DNA from 3 places in the Pseudomonas sp. SDO5591_S426 genome. Region 1 is predicted to be linked to each of the others. Evidence: predicted binding sites of a transcription regulator. Region 1 holds the regulator's gene; each other region holds the start of a gene.

Region 1 (3,272 bases):
GGACGTCAGCCACCAGCCCATGCACGGTCGCGCGAAAGCAGGTATCGGTTATCTACCGCAAGAAGCGTCGATCTTCCGCAAACTCTCGGTAGCCGACAACATCATGGCGATCCTCGAGACCCGCAAGGAACTCGACAAGGCCGGTCGTCGCAAGGAGCTGGAAAGCCTGCTGCAGGAGTTCCACATCAGCCACATTCGCGACAACCTCGGGATGAGCCTGTCCGGTGGTGAACGCCGCCGCGTGGAAATCGCCCGGGCACTGGCCACCAACCCGAAATTCATCCTCCTCGACGAACCATTCGCCGGCGTGGACCCGATTTCGGTAGGCGACATCAAACAAATCATCCATCACCTCAAGGCCAAAGGCATTGGCGTGCTGATCACCGACCACAACGTCCGTGAAACCCTGGATATCTGCGAAACCGCCTACATCGTCAACGATGGCCAGCTGATCGCCGAAGGTGACGCGGAAACCATCCTGGCCAACGACTTGGTCAAGGAAGTCTACCTGGGTCATGAGTTCCGCCTGTAAGGGCTTGCCTGGCTAGTCGACCGAGCGCTTGTCTCGATAAAAAATCAAGATCTTTTTATTGTTACAGCGCTCTAGGCAAACACTGCAATTTCGGGCATATAATTTGCTTATGTTTGGCGCCTCGGCGCCCTGTAGTGGATGGCGCATGTGCGCCGGCGAATAAGGTGTTAAGCCCCTGCCATGAAACCATCGCTAGTCTTGAGAATGGGCCAGCAGCTGACGATGACACCGCAGCTGCAACAGGCCATCCGCCTGCTCCAATTGTCGACCCTGGATCTGCAACAGGAAATCCAGGAGGCCCTGGAGTCCAATCCGATGCTCGAACGCCAGGAAGAAGGCGACGACTTCGATAACACCGACCCCTTGGCCGACAACGCAGAACAGAAGCCCAACGCTGACATTCAGGAACCCTCCTACCAGGAAACCGCGCCGACGGTTGATAACCTCGAAGAAGGCGACTGGAACGAACGCATTCCCAACGAACTTCCCGTCGATACCGCTTGGGAAGACGTCTACCAGACCAGCGCCAGCAGCCTGCCGAGCAACGATGATGACGAGTGGGATTTCACCACCCGCACGTCCGCCGGCGAAAGCCTGCAAAGCCACTTGCTGTGGCAACTGAACCTGGCACCGATGTCCGACACCGATCGCCTGATCGCCGTTACCCTGATCGACTGCATCAACAATCAGGGCTATCTGGACGAAACGCTCGAGGAAATCCTCGAAGCCTTCGATCCGGAACTGGACATCGAACTGGACGAAATCGAAGCCGTCCTGCACCGCATCCAGCAATTCGAACCTGCCGGCATCGGCGCCCGAAACCTGGGCGAGTGCCTGCTGCTGCAATTGCGTCAGCTGCCGGCCAAAACGCCGTGGCTGGCCGAAGCCAAGCGCCTGGTCACCGATTACATCGACCTGCTCGGCAGTCGCGACTACAGCCAGTTGATGCGCCGCATGAAGCTCAAGGAAGATGAGCTGCGCCAGGTGATCGAACTGGTCCAGAGCCTCAACCCGCGTCCGGGTTCGCAAATCGAATCCACCGAGGCCGAGTACGTCGTTCCCGACGTCATCGTGCGCAAGGACAACGAGCGCTGGCTCGTGGAGCTCAACCAGGAGTCTGTGCCACGGCTGCGGGTCAACGCCCAGTACGCCGGCTTCGTGCGCCGCGCCGACACCAGCGCCGACAACACCTTCATGCGCAATCAGTTGCAGGAAGCCCGCTGGTTCATCAAGAGCCTGCAAAGCCGCAACGAAACCCTGATGAAAGTGGCCACCCAGATCGTCGAGCATCAGCGCGGCTTCCTGGAGTATGGCGATGAAGCGATGAAACCGCTGGTCCTGCACGACATCGCTGAAGCGGTCGGCATGCACGAATCGACAATTTCCCGGGTGACCACGCAAAAATTCATGCATACCCCTCGGGGCATATATGAACTGAAATACTTTTTCTCCAGCCACGTCAGCACCTCCGAAGGCGGCGAATGCTCGTCCACGGCGATCCGCGCGATCATCAAAAAACTGGTTGCCGCTGAAAATCAGAAAAAGCCGTTGAGTGACAGCAAGATCGCTGGTTTACTGGAGGCACAAGGCATTCAGGTGGCTCGCCGCACCGTCGCCAAGTACCGCGAATCCCTCGGGATCGCGCCTTCGAGCGAACGCAAGCGGTTGATGTAGAGCCACGCCACAGCGTTCCAGTGGCAGATCATCTGGTCTGCCGCTTTATGCACTGGCAACGAAGGAGAAGCTGTATGCAAGTCAACATCAGTGGACACCAACTGGAAGTGACCGAACCTCTTCGCACCTACATCGGCGAAAAACTCGAACGATTAGAGAGGCATTTCGACAAGATCACCAACGTGCAGGTCACGATGACCGTCGAAAAGCTCAAGCAGAAAATCGAAGCCACGCTGCATATTCCCGGCAATGAAGTGGTCGCCAACGCGGAACATACCGATATGTACGCGGCGATCGACGCACTGACCGACAAGCTGGATAAACAACTCAAAAAGCATAAGGAAAAGACCCAGAGCCTCCTCCAGGGCGCTACCGGTCGTTAACACTCCCTACCCATGATCCGACTTGAAAGCATCCTGACCCCCGGCCGTTCCCTGGTGAACGTGCCGGGCGGCAGTAAAAAGAAAGCCCTCGAGCAAATTGCCAACCTCATCCATCGCGAAGTGCCGGATCTGGCCATGCAGGATGTCTTCGAGAGCCTGGTCGCCCGTGAAAAACTCGGTTCAACCGGTTTTGGCAACGGCATCGCCATCCCCCACTGCCGTCTCAAGGGCTGTACTTCGCCCATCAGCGCCTTGATGCACCTTGACGCCCCTATCGATTTCGACGCCATCGATGGTGCCCCGGTCGACCTGTTGTTCGTTCTACTGGTCCCGGAAGCCGCTACCGATGCGCACCTGGAGCTGTTACGCCAGATCGCCAGCATGCTCGACCGCAAGGAAGTGCGCGAAAAACTGCGCAGCGCCCCGAGTAATGAAGCCTTGTATCAGGTTGTCCTGGACGAGCAAAACGGTCATTAATCATGCGCTTGATCATCGTCAGCGGTCGCTCCGGCTCAGGTAAAAGTACCGCCCTCGATGTTCTTGAGGACAATGGTTACTACTGCATCGACAACTTGCCTGCGGGGTTACTGCCGGAACTGGCCGAACGCGCGCTGATTCACACTGAGCTGTCACAGCCGCTGGTAGCCGTGTCCATCGATGCGCGCAACCTGCCCAGCCATCTG
Region 2 (3,272 bases), on a different contig from region 1:
AGTGCGGCCATGTACAGTTCTTGTTGTTCAGGCTCGTAGCCGAGGGCGTCGATGCCCATTTGCGCGCTGGAGGGATCAAGAATCCGGATCACCACTTTCTCGCCCCACAGGGTCGGCAAGGTGTTGACCCGGAAGTCGATGGATTTGCTCTTGGACAGGCGCATCTTGATCCGCCCGTCCTGGGGCTTGCGGCGTTCGGAGATGTCGAGGCTGGCCATGACCTTCAGCCGCGCGGCGATTCGATTGGCCAATTGGATCGGCGGCTTGGCGACTTCCCGCAGCATGCCGTCGGTGCGCATCCGCACGCGATAGATTTTCTCGTAGGGCTCGAAATGCAGGTCGGAAGAACCGCTCCTGATCGCGTCGAGCAGCATTTTGTGGACGAAGCGCACCACCGGCGCGTCATCGGCATCCTGGCCGACGATGGCGTCCTGACGCTTGTCATCGATGGTCTCGATGTCCAGGCCTTCGAGGTCGACATCGGCCATGTCTTCCAGGCCGGTCCCATGGGTGTCGAAGAACTTCTCGATGGCGTCGCTGAGCTTGTCGTCCTCCACGAGGATGGCTTCGGTCGTAAGCCCGGTACTGAACTGGATGTCGTTGATGGCCTGGTGATTGGTCGGGTCGGAAATCCCCACGAACAGTTTGTTGCCTCGGCGCCAGAGGGGCAGCGCGTGGTGCTGGCGGACCAGTTTCTCGCTGACCAGGCCCTTGGGCTGAATCTCCGTGTCCAGGGCATGAAGGTCCAGCAAGGCCATGCCGAAATGCTCCGAGGCGATCTCGGCGACCTGGCGGCTTTTGACCAGTTTGTTCTGAACCAGATAGCTGACCAGGGAGATGCGGTTGCGTTGGGCTTGCTGGGACGCCTGTTGCGCGCTTTTGTCAGTGAGCAGCTCGGCCAGGACCAATTGCTTGGCCAGGCCGCTGAGGGCGATGTCATTCATTGGGATACCGGACGCAGACAATTCATGACTTATAGCCTAGTCAAGCAATGGAGCCAAACCAGCGGTAGTGAGGTGACAAAAAGCGTCAGATAGTGCGGATCCTGGGAGTAGGAAAGGGCGTCGCAGACTACACGCCCCCCGTCTATAGGGCGCACGGGGCTTGGCATGGGCTGTGCTGCGACAGGTTCAGATCATGAGATTTCGACTCATGCACGGAGGCTGTCTATGAACACTCAAAAAGGTTTTACCCTGATCGAGCTGCTGATCGTGGTGGCGATCATCGGGATTCTCGCGACGTTCGCGATACCGGCTTACTCCAAGTATCAGGCGCGGGCCAAGGTGACGGCGGGGCTGGCCGAGATTTCGGCGTTGAAGGTGCCGTTCGAGGACATTATCAATCAAGGGACCGACCCTGATTTGACCAAGGTTGGCGGCACAGCAGCCACCTCCAACTGCACCACCACGGCCTCGGGTAAAGCCGCTGATGGCACCGGGACTATTGGTTGCACGATCCTTAATGCGCCGGGTCCGGTACTGAATAAAACCATTACCCTTTCGCGTACGGTGACTGGCTGGACGTGTGCCACAACCGTGGATCAGGAATACGCGCCGAAGGGCTGCACGGGGGTTGCTCCGAAAGCTTGAACCATTGCTTTTCATGCCTGATACCCCGCCCGTGGCGGGGTATTTTTTTGCTCGCAGTCCAGAATGTCGAGTAAATGAGAAAACCTCCGACAATTCATGGCTTTAGGCCTTGTTGAAAACCCGCAACTTGCATGTAGATAAAGTTCAACTCATGCATTTTGCACGAATCCGCAAAATAGTCTTTTTAGTAAGTCGTTGATTTATAAGGATTAATTATCTGTCTCAAACTTGGCACAGCGTTCGCAATATCTCTGGTAACCCTGCTGACAAGAACCCAGCAGAATTTCCAGAAAAACAGGAGTTACTCGTATGAAGAAGTTCGCTATCACTGCCGCTGCTGCTACCGCGTTGACCCTGACCATGGCTGGCGCTGCATTCGCCCAGACTACCCAGGCTACCCAAGCTCCAATGACTCTGGCAGCGGGTGAAATGACCAAGGCAACAGAAGCTACTTCCGATACCTGGATCACTACCAAAGTCAAAGCCGACCTGGTCACCGAAAAAGGCATCCCAGGTACCGATATCAAAGTTGAAACCAACAAAGGCGTCGTGTCTCTGTCGTCCACAACTGCGGTAACTGATGCTCAGAAAACCACCGCCGTGGCGATCGCCAAGAAAATCAAAGGCGTCAAAGCGGTCTCCGCTGACGGCCTGAAAGCCGAGTAAGGCAAGACTTCTCGCCTGGACCGGGAGAAGGCGCGGTAGACGGGCCAAGTCATACGTCTGCCGCATCTCAGGAGTTCATGCGAACGGCCATAAGGATGTGGCCATTACGGGCCCCGGCATTCGTGTCGGGGCCTGTTCTATTTGTAACGCAAAAGATCGCAGCCACGTCAGCTCCTACAGGTGTACTCATCCCATGTAGGAGCTGCCGAAGGCTGCGATCTTTTGACTTTTAATTACCGCGCTTGCTGGTGATCTGCACTAAACGGTTCCCCTCGAACCGCAAGTACTGATACATCCCGCCATTCGGCCCGTAGGTCCATTCCTCGACCTGGAACTCTTCCCGCCGATTGGCGCTGCGCTTGTACCCCAGCAAATCACGGCCGACAGGTTCGCCGCATTTCTGCAGCACCTCGCTCGACCGGTCGCCGACGCTGATCAATTGGCTGCCACACCGCAAGGTGTCCGCTGCCGAGGCCTGGCTCGCAGCGGTTGCCAGCGCCAGTGCGAGCAGCAGCCGAACCCCCATCATTCAGCGTCCAGATGCATCGGCGTCACGACCTTGCCGTCCTTCTCCGCTTCGCCCAATTGCGCATCGATGAAGTACACACGATCATCGGCCAGCTGACCCTTGTCGACCAGATAGTCCTTGATGCTGCTGGCGCGGTCCTGGCCCAACTGGCGCAGCAATACATCGCTGGAACTCCAGAACTGGATCACGCCTTCGCGCATTTTCGCCGTGCGATCATCCTTGCCCAGGTCCTTCCATTCCGCAGGCGGCTGAACCTTCAGGCGTGTGCGGTAGATGCCTTCCAGCAGCGGACCTTTTTCGCTGTCCGGAACGTCCAGCAACGAAGCCTGGGCCGGAACCTTGTCGCCGCGACGCTGGAGCATCTTGTAGTAGTTGTACTGGTATTCCCGTTCCAGACGTTGCTCGGCAATCAGCGGACCGTCGCTGCTCTTCGCCGCCGTACCTTCGATTTCCAGGCGCAGGGCGGGGCGCTCTTTCAGGGCCTTGCT
Region 3 (3,272 bases), on a different contig from region 1:
ACACCTACGGTGAACGACATTGTGCTCCAGCGTCGGGGGGTCAGTGCTGATATGGCTCTACGGCTATCTATCTGTTTGGACACGACCCCGGAATTTTGGCTGAACCTGCAATCGACCTACGATTTGCGTAAGGCCGAGATTGAGCGAGGGGACGCGATTCGGGATCAGGTCGAGCGGCTTGCTCACTGTGCCTGATTGTTTTCTGGGATCTATCGAACCCCACGCCAAAAGCGTGGGGTTTTTTATTCAGAATGCGTGAAGCATCTTTGCTGCTCTTTTCCACCAAGGCGCATTGATCGCACGTCTCGCCTTCTGCTGATCAGGCAGCATCTGCGGCACATCCTGTAACCGAATCCACGGCTGGTTATTCCAGTGCAGCAAACTCAAAGACATTTGCGGCCAATTGAGCAGGCTCAGTTGTGGGCGTTCGGTTGTGGTGGGGTGTTGGGCGTCACGCAGGGCGGGGACGACTTCGTGGGTGAGCCACTCGCGCAGGGCTCGGTATTCGGGGCAGTAGTGATAGACGAGGAGGGCGTAGACGCCGGATTCGCTGATTAGCAGGGTGTTTTCGATGTTGCCGTAGACGAACATCCGAGCGGTTTGGTGTTGGTCGGGGTCGAGTTTTCGGAGTTGGCGGTCGTTGAGGTGGATGCGTAGCAAGCGGCCCAGATCGCGGGCGCTGAACCAGGGTTGGTTTTGGATGAGTAGGGCGTTGAGGTGAAGTTTGTGGCGGGTGAAGACGTGAGGAATCAGATAGTTTTCGTCCATCGAGCATTACCCAAATTTCGCTTGGTAGATGACTGCCGCATATCGTCGCCAAACAATAAGGGTGGCAGCTGCGTGCGGGTTGGCGAACCGGCCAAGCGAATACCGGCAGACCCTAAGGTCTCCCACACACAGCCGCCATAATTCGAATCGGGAAGAAATACCTGATATCGAACGAGGTGAGCTGCATTGCTTGGTTCCGAGTCGCCAAACCCAGTGCTGAACATTCAGCAGAAGGTGAGCTTAGGAACCGTGGCTTTGCGGCGCAATCGGACGGCGGATGAGAACTTTGTAGGACGTTGCCGGGATATTTGCGGGCTGTGGGATCAAAAGATCGCAGCCTTCGGCAGCTCCTACTGGTAAAGCGGAAGGTCGTTCCGGCCTTCAATCGCGAGCAGGCTCGCTCCTACAGGGGTTGCGGTGTTATTCGGCTGGAGGGGTGAGCTTCGCTTCCAGTTCAGCCACTTTCGACTCAAGCGCTTCCAGCCGTGCCCGCGTGCGCGCCAACACAACCATCTGGCTATCGAACTCTTCCCGGCTCACCAGATCCAGTTTGCTGAAGCCGCTCTGCAGCAACATTTTGAACTGACTTTCGATTTCAGCTTTCGGCAGCGGAGTGTCGCCGCTGAAAAGGCGGGAGGCGGTGCCGGTGAGGGCGTCGAGGAAGTCTTTGGGCGCGAGCATGGGAAGAGGTCCTGGTAACAATGGCGGGCAGTGTACCACGCAGTGTCTATAGTCATTTTCGCGGGCAAGGGATGCACGCTTTTCGCGCATGCGGACGGACGGCATCGCACCGTTGTTGTGCGTATCGCGTCGGGTGTTGTGCTGATGTTGTCGCCATCTGCAAGCAAAGGCTTGAAAACAGAGGATTTTGTGGAGATGGCAAGCTTTCTGCTTAGACGCTAGTGACCCATGCACTGATGCAGTCGCTGTGACGAATGCAGTGCGCCGAGCGAAACGGGGGAGAGTTTCGCAAGGAGCGGTTAACTGGCGTCGGACGGGCAGGTTAGGGCCGACGATGCGTTACAAAGCCAGGCACTGCGCTTAGACTTGAGACGGGTTTGTTTTCCTGGGGCAAGTCCACCAATTCGGGAGAGAGTTTTCATGAAGCTAGTCACTGCCATCATCAAGCCGTTCAAGTTGGACGACGTGCGCGAGTCGTTGTCCGAGATCGGCGTGCAGGGCATTACCGTTACTGAAGTCAAAGGCTTCGGTCGGCAGAAGGGTCACACCGAGCTGTATCGCGGCGCGGAGTACGTGGTCGATTTCCTGCCAAAGGTGAAGATTGATGTCGCCATTGACGACAAGGATCTCGACCGGGTTATCGAGGCGATAACCAAGGCCGCCAACACCGGCAAGATCGGTGACGGCAAGATCTTCGTGGTCAATCTGGAACAGGCGATTCGCATCCGTACCGGCGAAACCGATACCGACGCAATCTAAGCCGCCACAAACCCAACGCCCCAGGAGAAAACAATATGACTCTGCGTAAATTCGCAGGGCTAGGAGCCCTGTTGTCCATCGTAATGCCCAGCCTTGCTTTGGCGGCAGACGAAGTGGCGGCCCCAGTCCTCAACTCCGGCGATACCGCCTGGATGTTGACCTCGACAGCCCTCGTGCTGTTCATGACCATTCCCGGCCTCGCGCTGTTCTACGGCGGCATGGTTCGGTCGAAAAACATTCTTTCCGTGATGATGCAGTGCTTCGCCATTACCGGTCTGATCAGCATCCTGTGGGTCATTTATGGCTACAGCATTGCGTTCGACACTACCGGCATGGAGCAGGGCGTCGTCAACTTCAACTCGTTCTTCGGCGGCATGGGCAAGGCTTTCCTCGCCGGTGTCACGCCAGCCAGCATTACTGGCCCGGCGGCGCTGTTCCCTGAAGCGGTGTTCATCACCTTCCAGATGACATTCGCCATCATCACCCCGGCGCTGATCGTCGGTGCGTTCGCCGAGCGGATGAAGTTCTCCGCGATGCTGATCTTCATGGGCATCTGGTTCACCCTGGTTTATGCGCCGATTGCGCACATGGTCTGGTCCGGCAACGGCGGCCTGATGTGGGACTGGGGCGTGCTGGACTTCGCCGGTGGCACCGTGGTGCACATCAACGCCGGTGTGGCCGGTCTGATTGCCTGCCTGGTACTGGGCAAGCGCAAAGGCTTCCCGACCACCCCGATGGCACCGCACAACCTCGGTTACACCCTGATGGGCGCGGCCATGCTGTGGATCGGCTGGTTCGGCTTCAACGCCGGTTCCGCCGCAGCCGCCAACGGCACCGCCGGCATGGCGATGCTGGTGACCCAGATCGCAACCGCCGCTGCTGCACTGGGCTGGATGTTCGCCGAGTGGATCACCCACGGTAAGCCAAGCGCACTGGGCATTGCTTCGGGTGTGGTTGCCGGTCTGGTCGCCATCACTCCGGCTGCCGGCACCGTTGGCCCGATGGGCGCACTGGTGATCGGCCTGGCCGCTGGTGTGGTGTGCTTCTTCTGCGCCACCACCCTG

The links. The regulator sigma-54, encoded in region 1, starts transcription at its own class of promoters, with help from an activator protein. The targets are predictions, from matches to a motif close to ANTGGCATNNANNTTGCTNT.
Positions count from the first base shown of each region.
Region 2: the regulator sigma-54 is predicted to act here: its motif matches at 1,104-1,123, upstream of ACW9JC_RS06760 (pilin).
Region 3: the regulator sigma-54 is predicted to act here: its motif matches at 1,644-1,663, upstream of glnK (P-II family nitrogen regulator).

Region 1 is NZ_JBSVXD010000091.1:4,817-8,088, reverse strand. It holds gene lptB (LPS export ABC transporter ATP-binding protein) at 1-532, shown strand, start outside; gene ACW9JC_RS18005 (RNA polymerase factor sigma-54) at 713-2,206, shown strand; gene hpf (ribosome hibernation-promoting factor, HPF/YfiA family) at 2,281-2,589, shown strand; gene ptsN (PTS IIA-like nitrogen regulatory protein PtsN) at 2,602-3,066, shown strand; gene rapZ (RNase adapter RapZ) at 3,069-3,272, shown strand, end outside.
Region 2 is NZ_JBSVXD010000020.1:4,699-7,970, reverse strand. It holds gene pilB (type IV-A pilus assembly ATPase PilB) at 1-944, opposite strand, end outside; gene ACW9JC_RS06760 (pilin) at 1,170-1,589, shown strand; gene ACW9JC_RS06755 (BON domain-containing protein) at 1,899-2,255, shown strand; gene ACW9JC_RS06750 (DUF2845 domain-containing protein) at 2,485-2,781, opposite strand; gene ACW9JC_RS06745 (DUF748 domain-containing protein) at 2,781-3,272, opposite strand, start outside.
Region 3 is NZ_JBSVXD010000180.1:1,469-4,740, reverse strand. It holds gene ACW9JC_RS24800 (HigA family addiction module antitoxin) at 1-195, shown strand, start outside; gene ACW9JC_RS24795 (BRO-N domain-containing protein) at 247-768, opposite strand; gene ACW9JC_RS24790 (accessory factor UbiK family protein) at 1,189-1,449, opposite strand; gene glnK (P-II family nitrogen regulator) at 1,870-2,208, shown strand; gene ACW9JC_RS24780 (ammonium transporter) at 2,244-3,272, shown strand, end outside.